Regions from separate parts of the Paenibacillus sp. FSL W8-0186 genome, predicted to be linked through region 1. Evidence: predicted binding sites of a transcription regulator. Region 1 holds the regulator's gene; the other holds the start of a gene.
The links. Region 1 encodes CtsR, which represses protease genes until heat stress. Its sites were predicted from a motif close to ATGGTCAATAAAGGTCAAACA; they were not measured.
Positions count from the first base shown of each region.

Region 1 (6,372 bases):
GGAGGTTTGGCACCTCGATGTCGGCTCATCGCATCCTGGGGCTGAAGTAGGTCCCAAGGGTTGGGCTGTTCGCCCATTAAAGCGGTACGCGAGCTGGGTTCAGAACGTCGTGAGACAGTTCGGTCCCTATCTGTCGTGGGCGTAGGAAATTTGAGAGGAGCTGTCCTTAGTACGAGAGGACCGGGATGGACGCACCGCTGGTGCACCAGTTGTTCCGCCAGGAGCATAGCTGGGTAGCTACGTGCGGATGGGATAAACGCTGAAAGCATCTAAGCGTGAAGCCCTCCTCAAGATGAGATTTCCCAATTAGTAAGACCCCTTGAAGACGACGAGGTTGATAGGCCTGAGGTGGAAGTGCAGCAATGTATGGAGCTGACAGGTACTAATCGGTCGAGGGCTTATCCAAGATACCCCAAAAAGTGAAGCGGAGGCTTCGAAGAGTATAACGAATACTTTTCGGGGACCCCGGTGAACCAAGTAGGGGCTAACACGCAAATGAAGTTTCGTATCCAGTTTTCAGGTGATCAATTCATCTGAGCACGTTTGGTGGCAATGGCGGAGGGGTTCCACACGTACCCATCTCGAACACGACCGTTAAGCCCTCCAGCGCCGATGGTACTTGGACCGCAGGGTCCTGGGAGAGTAGGACGTCGCCAAGCAACGGAAGAAGCACTGCTGATCTTTGTATCAGCGGTGCTTTTTTTTGTTTTTTCTAAGTGATGTTTGCATTGCATCAAACACGTTCTTACGGACAAGAGATCCGCTATTTGCTGTTCTTATGCGAAATCGCTAAGCGAACGGACACAGAAGGCGCTATTCAGTGGAAATGCCCCTCAAAGCCATGAGTTTTACATCAATAGAATCCCTTGTGTCCGTTAGGCCCAGAAAAAGCAGCATTTTTGCGAAATAGCGGAACTAAGGTCCGTAAGAGATAAGCAAAAATAGAGACAGCAAAAAGACAACCAGTACTCTGTTCAAATGATCGCTGCAGTGAAAATAGAAGTAAGTGTATTTTATGCATTAATTTTGCCACACTTTTAAAAGTTACTTGGTCTAAATGTAATTCATGCAGTAATAATACGTTAATTTGCTTAAATCCTTGTAATAGCCTGAAATTAAGTGTAGGTTCTCCAGTTAGTTCCCCGCCATTCGCAAAAAACGTACAACTAAATGTAGGAAATATATCTAGATCCTACTTCCAACCCACCTCTGTAGCGTCCCAATTGGGCAAAGGATTCGTTAGCTAGCCATTTACTATTGTCTGGTTAATCTAAGCTTGCTGAGTGATCCTGCATATATTAATGATAAATACTGTGCACATGGTTAGAAATAACGTTTTGCCCCTGCATATGCGGCGCCATAATAGTCATCTCCAAAGATGTATTCCAGTTGTACTCCGTCCCGCGGATCCGTATCAGCGTTAATCATCAAATCGTTTCCTAAATAGATTGCAACGTGAGTGATTGTTTCTGAACCATGCTCTTTAAAAAATACAAGATCCCCTTTTCTTAATTGATCTTTTGGCACATAGGTTCCATATTGATATTGCCAATTGGAGGTTCGTGGCAATTTGATGCCCGCTCTGCCATACACGTATTGAGTGAATGACGAACAATCCAAGGCAACCCAAGGTTTTTCCCCGCCCCAAACATAAGGAACATCAAACTGATCCTTTGCCACGGCAATGATGTAATCCGCTTTCTCCTCCCAATTGGCGTTGGGTGGTATGGATGGTGGTGCGGTAGGGACATTGATTACTAGACCGGGGAAAATGTGCTGAGGATCTTTTACCTTTGGATTGGCTTCAAGCAAATAGGAAAGGGGGATCCCATTACTTTGGGCAATGCTCCAGAACGTATCGCCAGCTTGTATTTTATAAGTGGTTCTGGATACTTCGTTCGCCGGGATTAATCCAGGGGCCGGCTTATGACCGTGAGGCAGGCTGATCAGCAAACCTCTCCAAATATTTTCTGGATCCACTAAGGAATTGATCTTTTGCAGCTCGGACACGTCTACATCAAAATCCTTGGCAATGGACCAGAATGTCTCTTTGCCCTTGGCTGTATATTGATCGTATGGAACCGCAAAGCATGTTTGCGGGAGGATTGCATTTACAAATACAACGGTGGCGATAATTAGCTTTTTCAAATGAACTCCTCCATTTACTTTTCTATAGAATATCCTGATCTGCAGTTTACTTATCCAGAGAACATGTTTTTTCTTGAGTTTCGAGATAATACTAGGGGCCGCAGGGTCCTGAGAGGCATGATATTACTAAGGCAAAAGGCACAACCCGCTGGGAGCTGCGTAAACCGCACGCTGGAAGCTTCGTAAATACTAAGAAGTATCGTTGTTTTTGAATCGGTGTGTTTTTGTACAGCTCCGTATTTTGACTGGAATTTGGCACCTAACGGAAAGGAGAGCCCCTATTTATGGTTTTTGTACGAATTCAGCACCACAACGGACACAGAAGGCGCTATTTAGTGAAGTTCGTTTAAAAACACATCAAATTTGGGCAAATAAGTCCCCCTGTGTCCGTTAGGTTCGAAAAAAGCGGCATTTATGCGATTTAGAGGAACTAGGGTCCGTAAGAGTGCAACATAACTAAAAGACAGCAGCCTTAGGCTGGTTTAAAGACCAAAAGCCGGCACAAAGGCTGGCTCAAAGACTTTACTTAAGGGTCTTGCTCAAATATTTGTCACGAAGCACGGATTGGCTCAATGCATTGACTCAAATACTCGACTCAAAGGCATGACCTAACAACTTCGACTCGAAGGCGGATTAATTCAAAGTACTGACTCAAAGCACGGCTTCAAAAGCCTGACACAAATCTCTGACTCATCAGGCCTGGCTGAAAGCACCCGATCTTAAGCACCCAGCTCTAGTCACGCCTTTTTAGAGTGCTTTCTTGAATAACTTCCCCTCCTCAGGTTACACTGAGAAGTATAAGACACCTCTTGGCAAAGTATGAAATTGTGATATAATAAAGTTAAAGTCAAAGAAAGTCAAAGTCAACAAACGGTAGCCATAACGAATTATACGGAGAACTTTGCCGGACAAAGGCGGCATGTCGTGTCGGCTTAACGTTTGAGCATGGGAGGGATGATGGATTGCGTAATATCTCCGATATTATCGAACAATATCTCAAGGGTATTTTGCATCAAAGTCCTGAAGGAACCGTTGAAATTCAACGCAATGATCTGGCTGACCGGTTTTCCTGCGTTCCATCGCAAATCAACTATGTAATCAGTACCAGGTTTACCCTTGAGAAAGGGTACTTGGTTGAAAGCAAACGGGGCGGCGGCGGTTACATCAGGATTCGGCGTATCGAGCTGCCTGGTCCGACCAGCCTGCATACCCATTTGCATCATACGATTGGCGATGAAATGGGTCAAACGGCTGCGGAAGGGCTAATATATCAACTGGAGGAGGCTCGTTTCTTGAACAGCCGAGAGGCGGCACTCATGCGAGCGGCTATCTCCAGGGAAGTCTTGATGCTAAAACTGCCTGAACGCGATCGGCTTCGGGCAAGAATCATGAAGGCCATGTTGATTTCACTTTTAGGTTAACGAGTCTATCCGTAAGGGAGGGGACGTTCCATGCATTGTCAGGAATGCGGCAAACGACCTGCAACATTGCATTTTACCAAAATTGTGAACGGCGAGAAAACGGAGTTTCACATTTGTGAAACCTGTGCCAGAGAAAAAGGCGAGCTTATTCCAGGGACTTCAGGCGGATTTTCGATCCATAGCCTGCTGTCCGGACTGCTGGATTTCACCCCTGGCAGTCACGCCCACGGGACCAAGGCACCCGAGAACCTGCGCTGCGAAGAGTGCGGGCTGACTTATTCCCAATTCAGCAAGCTTGGGCGTTTTGGATGCAGCTCCTGTTATAAATATTTCAATGACCGTCTTGACCCGCTCTTCAAGAGAGTACACGGCAATACGGTTCATGTAGGCAAAGTGCCCAAAAGGGTTGGCGGGCATATTCAAATCAAGCGCAAGCTCGATGACCTTCGCAGAGAGCTGCAGTATCGGATTCATCAGGAAGAATTCGAGGAGGCCGCCGCCCTGCGGGATCAAATACGCGAGCTTGAGAAGAACATTTCCGAGGAGTAGGAGGAGTGGGCGATGGCAAATCTTCGGTTTACAGAACAACCGCTTAGCGAATGGATGAGAAGCGGAGGCAAGGAGTCCGAAATCGTCATCAGCAGCCGTGTCCGAATTGCGCGAAATTTGCTGAACAGGCCATTCCCTATGCTGGCGACCAACCAGCAATCCGAGGACGTGCTGAATCAGCTGGAGAGCGTACTGCAAGATCAAAGGATGCAGCAGTTCGGGCCGTTGTCTTCGGTTCTCCTAGCCGATTTGGATGAGCTGGACAAAAAAGTGCTCGTTGAGAAGCATCTCATCAGCCCGAATTTGGCTAATGAGTCCAGACACGGCGCCGTCTTTATCAGCGATGACGAAAGCCTCAGCATCATGGTGAATGAAGAGGATCATTTGCGTATTCAATGCCTTTATCCCGGCCTGCAGATTGAGGAGGCTTGGGAGAAGGCGACCGCGGTGGATGATATTTTCGAGGCACAGGTGGATTATGCCTTTGACGATAACCGCGGTTTCCTTACCAGCTGCCCTACGAATGTAGGGACAGGACTTCGGGCCTCCGTCATGATGCATTTGCCGGCGCTGGTTCTAACTCAGCAAATAAATCGAATCCTGTCGGCTGTGTCCCAGGTCGGATTGACAGTCCGCGGCATTTATGGCGAAGGCAGCGAAGCGACAGGGAACTTGTTTCAAATCTCAAATCAGATTACACTGGGACAAAGCGAATCTGAAATTATTGAAAATTTGTACAGCGTCGTGATGCAGATCATCGAGCATGAGAAATCGGCGAGGGAAAGACTGCTCTCCGAATCCCGCCTGCGAATGACCGATCGCGTCATGCGCTCCTATGGCATTTTGTTATATGCAGCGATTATAGACTCTAAGGAGGCGGCGCAGCGGCTGTCCGACGTCAGACTCGGCGTAGATCTGGGATTGATCGATACGCTGCCCGTACAGGTACTGAATGAATTGAATGTCATGACCCAGCCTGGTTTTTTGCAGAAAAAATTTCAGGTCAGCATGTCTCCGGGCGAACGCGATATGTACCGCGCTAAGCTGATCCGAGAGAAATTGGGTAAATAAGAAACAACATTCATGGAGGTGTAGGAGTATGATGTTTGGAAGATTTACGGAGCGTGCCCAGAAGGTTTTGGCACTTGCCCAAGAAGAAGCCGTACGGTTAGGGCATAACAATATTGGAACAGAGCATATTTTGCTTGGTTTGATTCGTGAAGGGGAAGGAATTGCCGCTAAGGCATTAATCGGGCTTGGACTGGGTCTTGAGAAAATCCAGGACGAAGTAGAGACGCTGATCGGCCGCGGCCAGGAGCAACCGGCGAATATCGCTTATACGCCGAGAGCCAAGAAGGTTATCGAACTATCCATGGATGAAGCTCGCAAGCTCGGCCATACCTATGTGGGAACAGAGCATATTCTGCTTGGCTTGATTCGTGAAGGCGAGGGCGTTGCTGCCCGGGTATTGAACAACCTGGGTATCAGTCTGAACAAAGCGCGTCAGCAAGTGCTGCAGCTGCTGGGCAGCAGCGAGGCTGTGTCCAGTCATCATGGCACGCCAGCTAACGTGAATACGCCGACGTTGGATAGTCTAGCTCGCGATTTGACGGAATCCGCCAAAGAGAGCAATCTTGACCCGGTTATCGGCCGAAGCAAGGAAATCGAGCGGGTCATTCAGGTGCTCAGCCGCCGGACGAAGAACAACCCGGTGCTGATCGGTGAGCCTGGCGTAGGGAAGACAGCTATTGCTGAAGGATTGGCTCAGAAGATTATCAATAATGAAATTCCGGAGACACTGCGCGACAAAAGAGTCATGACCCTCGATATGGGTTCTGTCGTAGCCGGTACGAAATATCGCGGCGAATTCGAGGATCGCTTGAAGAAAATCATGGATGAAATCCGTCAAGCCGGGAATATCATCCTGTTCATTGATGAATTGCATACCCTGATTGGGGCAGGCGGTGCGGAAGGTGCCATCGATGCCTCGAACATCCTGAAGCCGGCGCTGGCCCGCGGCGAGCTGCAATGCATCGGGGCAACGACGCTGGATGAATACCGCAAGTATATCGAGAAGGATGCTGCGCTTGAGCGCCGTTTCCAACCGATAACGGTTGATCAGCCTTCCGTTGACGAAGCCATTCAAATTCTGCATGGACTTCGCGACCGCTATGAGGCCCATCACCGCGTTAAGATTACCGATGAAGCGATTGAACAGGCGGTTAAGCTGTCCGACCGCTATATCCAGGATCGC
Region 1 is NZ_CP150207.1:4,955,886-4,962,257, reverse strand. Features, by position in the region: rRNA gene MKX50_RS22355 (23S ribosomal RNA) at 1-406, shown strand, start outside; rRNA gene rrf (5S ribosomal RNA) at 543-659, shown strand; gene MKX50_RS22345 (NlpC/P60 family protein) at 1,324-2,148, opposite strand; gene MKX50_RS22340 (CtsR family transcriptional regulator) at 3,111-3,569, shown strand; gene MKX50_RS22335 (UvrB/UvrC motif-containing protein) at 3,600-4,118, shown strand; gene MKX50_RS22330 (protein arginine kinase) at 4,131-5,189, shown strand; gene clpC (ATP-dependent protease ATP-binding subunit ClpC) at 5,218-6,372, shown strand, end outside.

Region 2 (6,372 bases), 890 kb from region 1:
TGTGTTCGACCCGGGCAACAAGTATTCCATCGTTTATATGACCGGCGTGACGGGAATTGCATACAACAAGAAATACATCAAGGACGAGATCGACAGCTGGGAAGATCTGTGGAACCCGGCTTACAAAGGAAAGGTGCTGCTGCTGGACGATAACCGCGAAGTGATCGGGATGGCTCTGAAAAAAGCCGGCAAATCGAACAGCTCGACAGACGAAGCGGAAATCGGCGCTGCGGTGGACGACTTGAAGCAGCTGCTGCCAAGCGTGCTTGCTTTTGATACGGATAATATTAAGAATAAAATGATCCAGGAAGAGGGCTGGATCGGCACAGTCTGGTCGGGCGATGCTTCCGTGATTGCCAGTGACAATCCGGACGTAGCATATGTTGTGCCTAAAGAAGGCGGTACGATCTGGGCAGATAATTATGCGATTCCGAAGGATGCGAAGAACAAGGAGCTGGCAGAGAAGTTCATCAACTACATGCTGGAGCCTGAAGTAAGCGCGAAGAACTACGAGTCGATCGGCTATAGCGATCCGAATATCAAGGCGAAGGAGTTCCATAGCGACGAATATAATGCCGATACGATGATCAACCTTTCTGCGGATGAGCTGTCCCGCACAGAATGGCTTGGCGACGTTGGGGATAAGCTGCAGCTCTACGACCGTTACTGGACAGAGCTGAAGAGCGGACGGGAATAACGGCCATCGATTGGCAACAATAATTTACAACAGCGAGGCGCATTTGCGCTTCGCTTTTTTTGTGGCCTCGTACGCTTAATCGGATGTTGGGCATGATTTTGCTGGAAGAGGGACATAATTCGACTATCCAAGGAAAGAGGTGAGGCAAAGATGATGATGTGGAAGAACTGCCGGATTGGGTTAGGCCTGCTCGCGGCCGTGTTGTTATCGGCGGGAATGCTGCTTGAAGGCAACGTTGGCGCAGAGGATGGGGCTCTGGGAATGGGAGTTCAAGCCAAGCAGACACCATTCGCAGGGACAACCCAAGCAACAGCAGCTGCCGAACAAGGGGTTAAAGTCGAGACGCGAACAATAACGAAGTCCTTGCCAGGGGCATCGATTAAAGCGGAATATCCCCATATAAGCGGTTTGAAGAGCAAATCGGTCCAACGGAAGCTTAATTCGTACTTCACAGCCCGCGCGGAGGATTTCGTGAAGAAATCCGTTAAGGAAGCAAAGCAGAACCAGCCTTCCCCAAGCGGGAATAAGTATGAATTTCTGGCTAACTATACGGTCACCTATAACAAGAATTGCATTCTGAGCCTCTATGAGCAGACCTATGCTTACACCGGGGGAGCACATGGAAACAGCTACCGGGAAGGGCTGACCTTTCGGCTGAAGGACGGCAAGCGGCTAACGCTTGACGAGCTGCTGCGGGCGAATCCGAATTATCGCCAGATCGTCGATCCTGCCATAGCTCAGCAATTACAGCAGACGCAGGGCTATTTCGGCAATTTCAAGACGATTGGCCCGAATCCGTCGTATTACGTCAAGGACGAGGGTGTCGTCATCTTTTTCCCGTTGTATGAGTATTTGCCTTATGTGAACGGATTTCCGGAGTTCTATTTTCCTTTCTCGCAGCTGCTGCCTTCAGGTACGAATCCGTTTGATTTCACGAGACACAAATAATACTATTATGTTTTGCTATAGTGGAACAATTCTATGGTTATGAAAAAGCTCCCCTCATAAGGACGGGTATTTAACCTGCCTGTGATGAGGGGAGCTTTTGTCAGTTCTGGATGAGCTCCTAAACGGAGCAAGAGCCGTCCGAGCAGGAGGGGTCGGAATTCGGGCCAGTGTCCGAATTTCCGCCAGCCTGGCCAGAAATCACTTGCAATGGCTGCTGCTGTTCTTCCTGCCACACCTGCTCAAGTACTTCCAGGAATGTTCCGCTTGGCTGCGCGCCGGATACGGCGTATTTATCGTTGAAGACAAAAAAAGGAACACCGGTAATTCCAAGACGAGCGCCCTGCTGGAGTTCGTCGATTACTGCGGAATCGAAGGCGCTTTCCTCAAGAACGCGAAGAGCCTCCTGTTCGTTGAGGCCTACTTCGGCCGATAGCCGGGCAAGCGTAGGATGGTCGCCGAGATCAAGACCTTCCGTGAAATAAGCTTGGAACAACCGTTCGGCCAGCTCGTTTCCTTTGCCGTGCTGTTTGGCGAACTGCGTCAATTGATGGGCATCATGGGTGTTCGTGGGGATGACGTTATCCATGTGGTACTCCAGCCCGACTTCAGCGGCTTGCATAGTGACTTGCTCATTCATTTGTTTGGCTCGTTCGTAGGGCATGCCGTATTTCTCGGCCAGCACCGTGTTAATATCCTTGCCGGTCTTCTTCTCGGCATCGGGCGCGAGCTCGAAGCTGCGGAAGCCAACTTGGACTTGGTCGCCATGAGGGAATTGCTTCAGGGCTGCTTCGAATTTGCGTTTGCCGATATAGCAGAATGGGCAAGCAAAGTCTGACCATATGTCTACTTTCATGGGATTGCCTCCTTAAATTTACTCTTCTATCATTCAATAATTTCTACAGGAATAAGCTTGAACTCGGTGACGTCAACCAGACCGCGATTTGAAATGCGGATCTCCGGAATGACCGGCAGGGCGATCAGCGAGAAGGTCATGAACGGTGCATTCAATGGACAGCCCAACTGCTGCCAGGCCGCAGCAAGCTGCTTCACTTCCCTGGTTACAGTCTCCAGCGGCTGATCGGACATCAAGCCGGCGATGACCATAGGCACCGAGGCGAGGACTTGGCCGTTCTCCACCGCAATCATGCCACCGCCAAGTCGGGCTAGCTCATTGGCTGCGAGAGCCATATCCTCTGCATTCGTTCCCATGACGAGCAGGTTGTGGCTGTCATGGGCCACTGTAGAAGCAACCGCTCCGCTTCTCAATTGGAAGCCCTGGGCGAAGGCCAGAGAGATTTGTCCGGTGCCATGATGACGCTCAATGCACGCCAGCTGTACGATATCCTGCTTAGGGTCAAGCTGGATAATGCCGCCGGAGACCTGCAGCGTCGCTGTTGCCTTCGCCGTGCGGGCGCTGTTCTCGATTGCTTGGATGAGATGCACCTTGGTGCTTGTTCCCTGGCTTCGGCTGCTCAGCAGGAAGTCCGCTGCAGTAAGCGGGCGGGCTAAATGAACCGATTGCCGTATTTTCTCCGGATAGACATAGCTGGGAAACTGAGCTATCAGTCTGCCGCGATCATAGACCAGTTCGCCGTTCGTAATAACGCTGGAAGGCTCCATTTGCCGCAAATCATCGATAAGCAGCAGATCGGCGCATTTGCCCGGGGCGATTCCGCCGATATCGCCATCGAGCTTGAAGTAGCGAGCTGTGTTGATCGTCCCCATCTGAATAGCGGTAACCGGGTCAACACCTTCCTCTATAGCACGGCGGACAACATGGTTGAGATGTCCCTTCTCAACCAGCGTCTCCGGGTAGACGTCATCGGTAACAAGCATAATGTTGTCGGTTCTTACACGATCTTCAGTGACGACCTTGATAACCTCCTTGACGTCATGCCAGGCGGAGCCCTCGCGGATCATCAGATGCATGCCGAGCCTTAGCTTAGCCAAGCCTTGCTCTCTTGTAACCGTCTCGTGACAGGAGGTCACACCCGCGGCAATGTAGGCCTGAAGCTGCTGCTCGTCGTCGCTAGGGAAGTGGCCGGTGACCGCTTTGCCGGCCTCCATGGTGGCTTTGATTTCCCCGGTCATTTTCGGTTCGCCATGCACGACGCCGGGGAAGTTCATCACCTCGCCCAAGCCCGCAACACCGTCCCAGGTCATGCCCTCTGCGATGTCGTCGACATGCAGCTCGGCGCCGGCATCCTCGAGATCCGTCGTAGACGGAACACAGGAAGGGAAGGTGGTGTATACCTTCAGCGGCAAACCGCGGCCTTCTTCATGCATGAGGCGGACCCCTTCCGTTCCGAATACGTTGGCGATTTCATGCGGATCCATAAAAATAGCAGTGGTTCCTTTGGCTAGCGCCGCTTTGGAGAATTCGGTGACAGACAGCATCGTACTTTCAACGTGCATATGTCCATCCAGCAGACCTGGTGAAATATACCGGCCAGCGGCGTCGATCACCTGCGTACTAGCTCCTATTGTATGTAAGGCATGGCCTACATAAGCAATGCGGCCATGCTTGATGGCTACATCCGTGTTCTCGATCAGTTCGCCGGTGTATACGTTCACCAGCGTACCGTTAGTGACGACCAGATCGGCGGGCTCTGCCCCCATGGCAACCTGGCCCAGGCTGTGGCTGACGTCATATTGTTTGTTCGTTCGGTTATGGCTCATTTCTCTGGTCTCCTTTACACCTAGCACCCTAATTGCAAGAAAGACTGTCCTCCAAGCTATGCTTGGAAGACAGCCTTATTTACAATCGTTACACTCCAGCAGGAGTGACTTTCTCAATCACTTTGTCCACAATGCCATATTCCATTGCTTCGGCAGCGCTCATAAAGTAATCGCGGTCCGTATCCTTCTCAATCCGCTCCAGCGGCTGTCCAGTACGCTCCGCAAGAATATGATTCAGTTTATCACGCATTTTCAGGATGCGGCGAGCCCGGATTTCGATGTCCGTCGCTTGTCCTTCCGCACCGCCTAGCGGCTGATGGATCATGATCTCGCTGTTAGGCAGCGCATAACGCTTGCCTTTCGCGCCTGCGTTCAGCAGGAAAGCGCCCATAGAAGCAGCCAGTCCGACACAAATCGTCGATACGTCTGATTTAATAAATTGCATCGTATCATAAATCGCCATCCCTGCGGTAATTGAGCCGCCAGGGCTATTAATGTACAAATGAATATCTTTGCCTGGGTCTTCTGCATCCAGGAATAGCATTTGCGCGATGATGGAGTTGGCAACGACGTCATTCACTCCGCTACCAAGGAAGATAATACGGTCTTTCAGCAGTCTGGAATAAATGTCGTATGCGCGTTCTCCGCGGTTGCTTTGTTCAACGACCATTGGAATATAACTCACCGATAAAACCTCCTTAGATTGGTTCGAGCTCCTACTAGCGTCTCTTCGATAAAGGCCGGGCCAATCGCGAAGTGAGCAGTATAGCCTCCATTGTAATATAGATTCATGTATCGATTCAATCAATCTCATAATTGACGAAATCGAGAATTATTAACCTCATCATAAACAATTTTAAGTAGAAAGTCAAAGATGGTCAAACTATAAAAAAAGAAAAAGCACCACTTAATTTGGTGCATTCATGATCCGTTCCGGTTCTGACAGTAATAAGAACGCTGCTTGCGTGCTGTAGAAAAATAAAAAAAGCCTTATTTAAGGCTTTGTGCGTTTGAAGGTTGAAATTTAGATGGCGCGCCCGCGAGGAATCGAACCTCGATCTCAGGCTCCGGAGGCCTACGTCATATCCATTGGACCACGGGCGCAAATTTAGCGTAACAAAAATGATTATATGGCATCGGGGGACAAATTTCAAGTGGCAAATTTTATTCTGCGCCAACACGTGTGTAGACGGCATGTCCGTCTGCCCCCAAGAGCCATACTGCGGGTTGAGAGACTGCCTAGCGGGACAAACTCGGCCGAAACGTGTTGGCGGCCTGTATTTACTTTGCGCTTTACTGCTTCAGCTCAAGCTCGGCGAGTGTTGTATCGACCGCCTCTTGGCCACGCAGCTCCGCCTCCGCGAGCGCTTCCTCCAGCGTCAGCTCATTTTGCAGGAGCCGATCCAGCACGGATTGAGCGGCAGATTGAAAAGCATCCAGCACATTGGCGTCGACCTGGGTATACGGGTCGATGTAATCGGGGTTAGCCTGAAGCGAATAAAGGGGAGAGAGATCATGCCCGGTTACCGGGTGGACATATTCGGTTACGGCCGGCAAGCCGTAATTGGGCTGTTTCTGAGCCAGCAGACGGCTGTTGAGAGCATCACCAGCAATGAATTTGACGAGTTCAAGCGCTTCTTCCGGATGCTCTGAAATTGAAGAGACGCCAAAAAAGTCAAAGATCTCATAAAAGTTGGAGGTGTCAGGATTCAGCGGGTCAATAGGCGCGCTAACCACTCCCCAGTCAAGCATTGTACCGCCTTCAAAATGGGAGAAGGGCTCGAAGTTATAAGCGAGAACATTGGAGCTCACAGTCATTGCCGCATCCTCTGTCAAGAATGCGGGATGCTTCATTGAATCAAGCTCTTCTCCTAGGTCATAAACGACACCTGCACGGAAAGCCTGAACCGCGTTGGACCAGATCGATTTCCAGTGTTCGGTATTCATTGTTACTTTCATGGTATGGGGATCGAAATAAGACAAGTTCTCCGTCTCCCCGGCTTTAAGGATATAGTTCATCGTCACGTTCTTGTAATAATTCATTTGGA
Region 2 is NZ_CP150207.1:184,633-191,004, forward strand. Features, by position in the region: gene MKX50_RS00910 (spermidine/putrescine ABC transporter substrate-binding protein) at 1-697, shown strand, start outside; gene MKX50_RS00915 (DUF3298 and DUF4163 domain-containing protein) at 848-1,645, shown strand; gene MKX50_RS00920 (DsbA family oxidoreductase) at 1,764-2,498, opposite strand; gene ade (adenine deaminase) at 2,528-4,324, opposite strand; gene clpP (ATP-dependent Clp endopeptidase proteolytic subunit ClpP) at 4,413-5,009, opposite strand; tRNA gene MKX50_RS00935 (tRNA-Arg) at 5,354-5,428, opposite strand; gene MKX50_RS00940 (ABC transporter substrate-binding protein) at 5,618-6,372, opposite strand, start outside.
Region 2: clpP (ATP-dependent Clp endopeptidase proteolytic subunit ClpP) is a predicted target of CtsR. The motif match lies at 5,189-5,209, and genes of this name have one in related genera.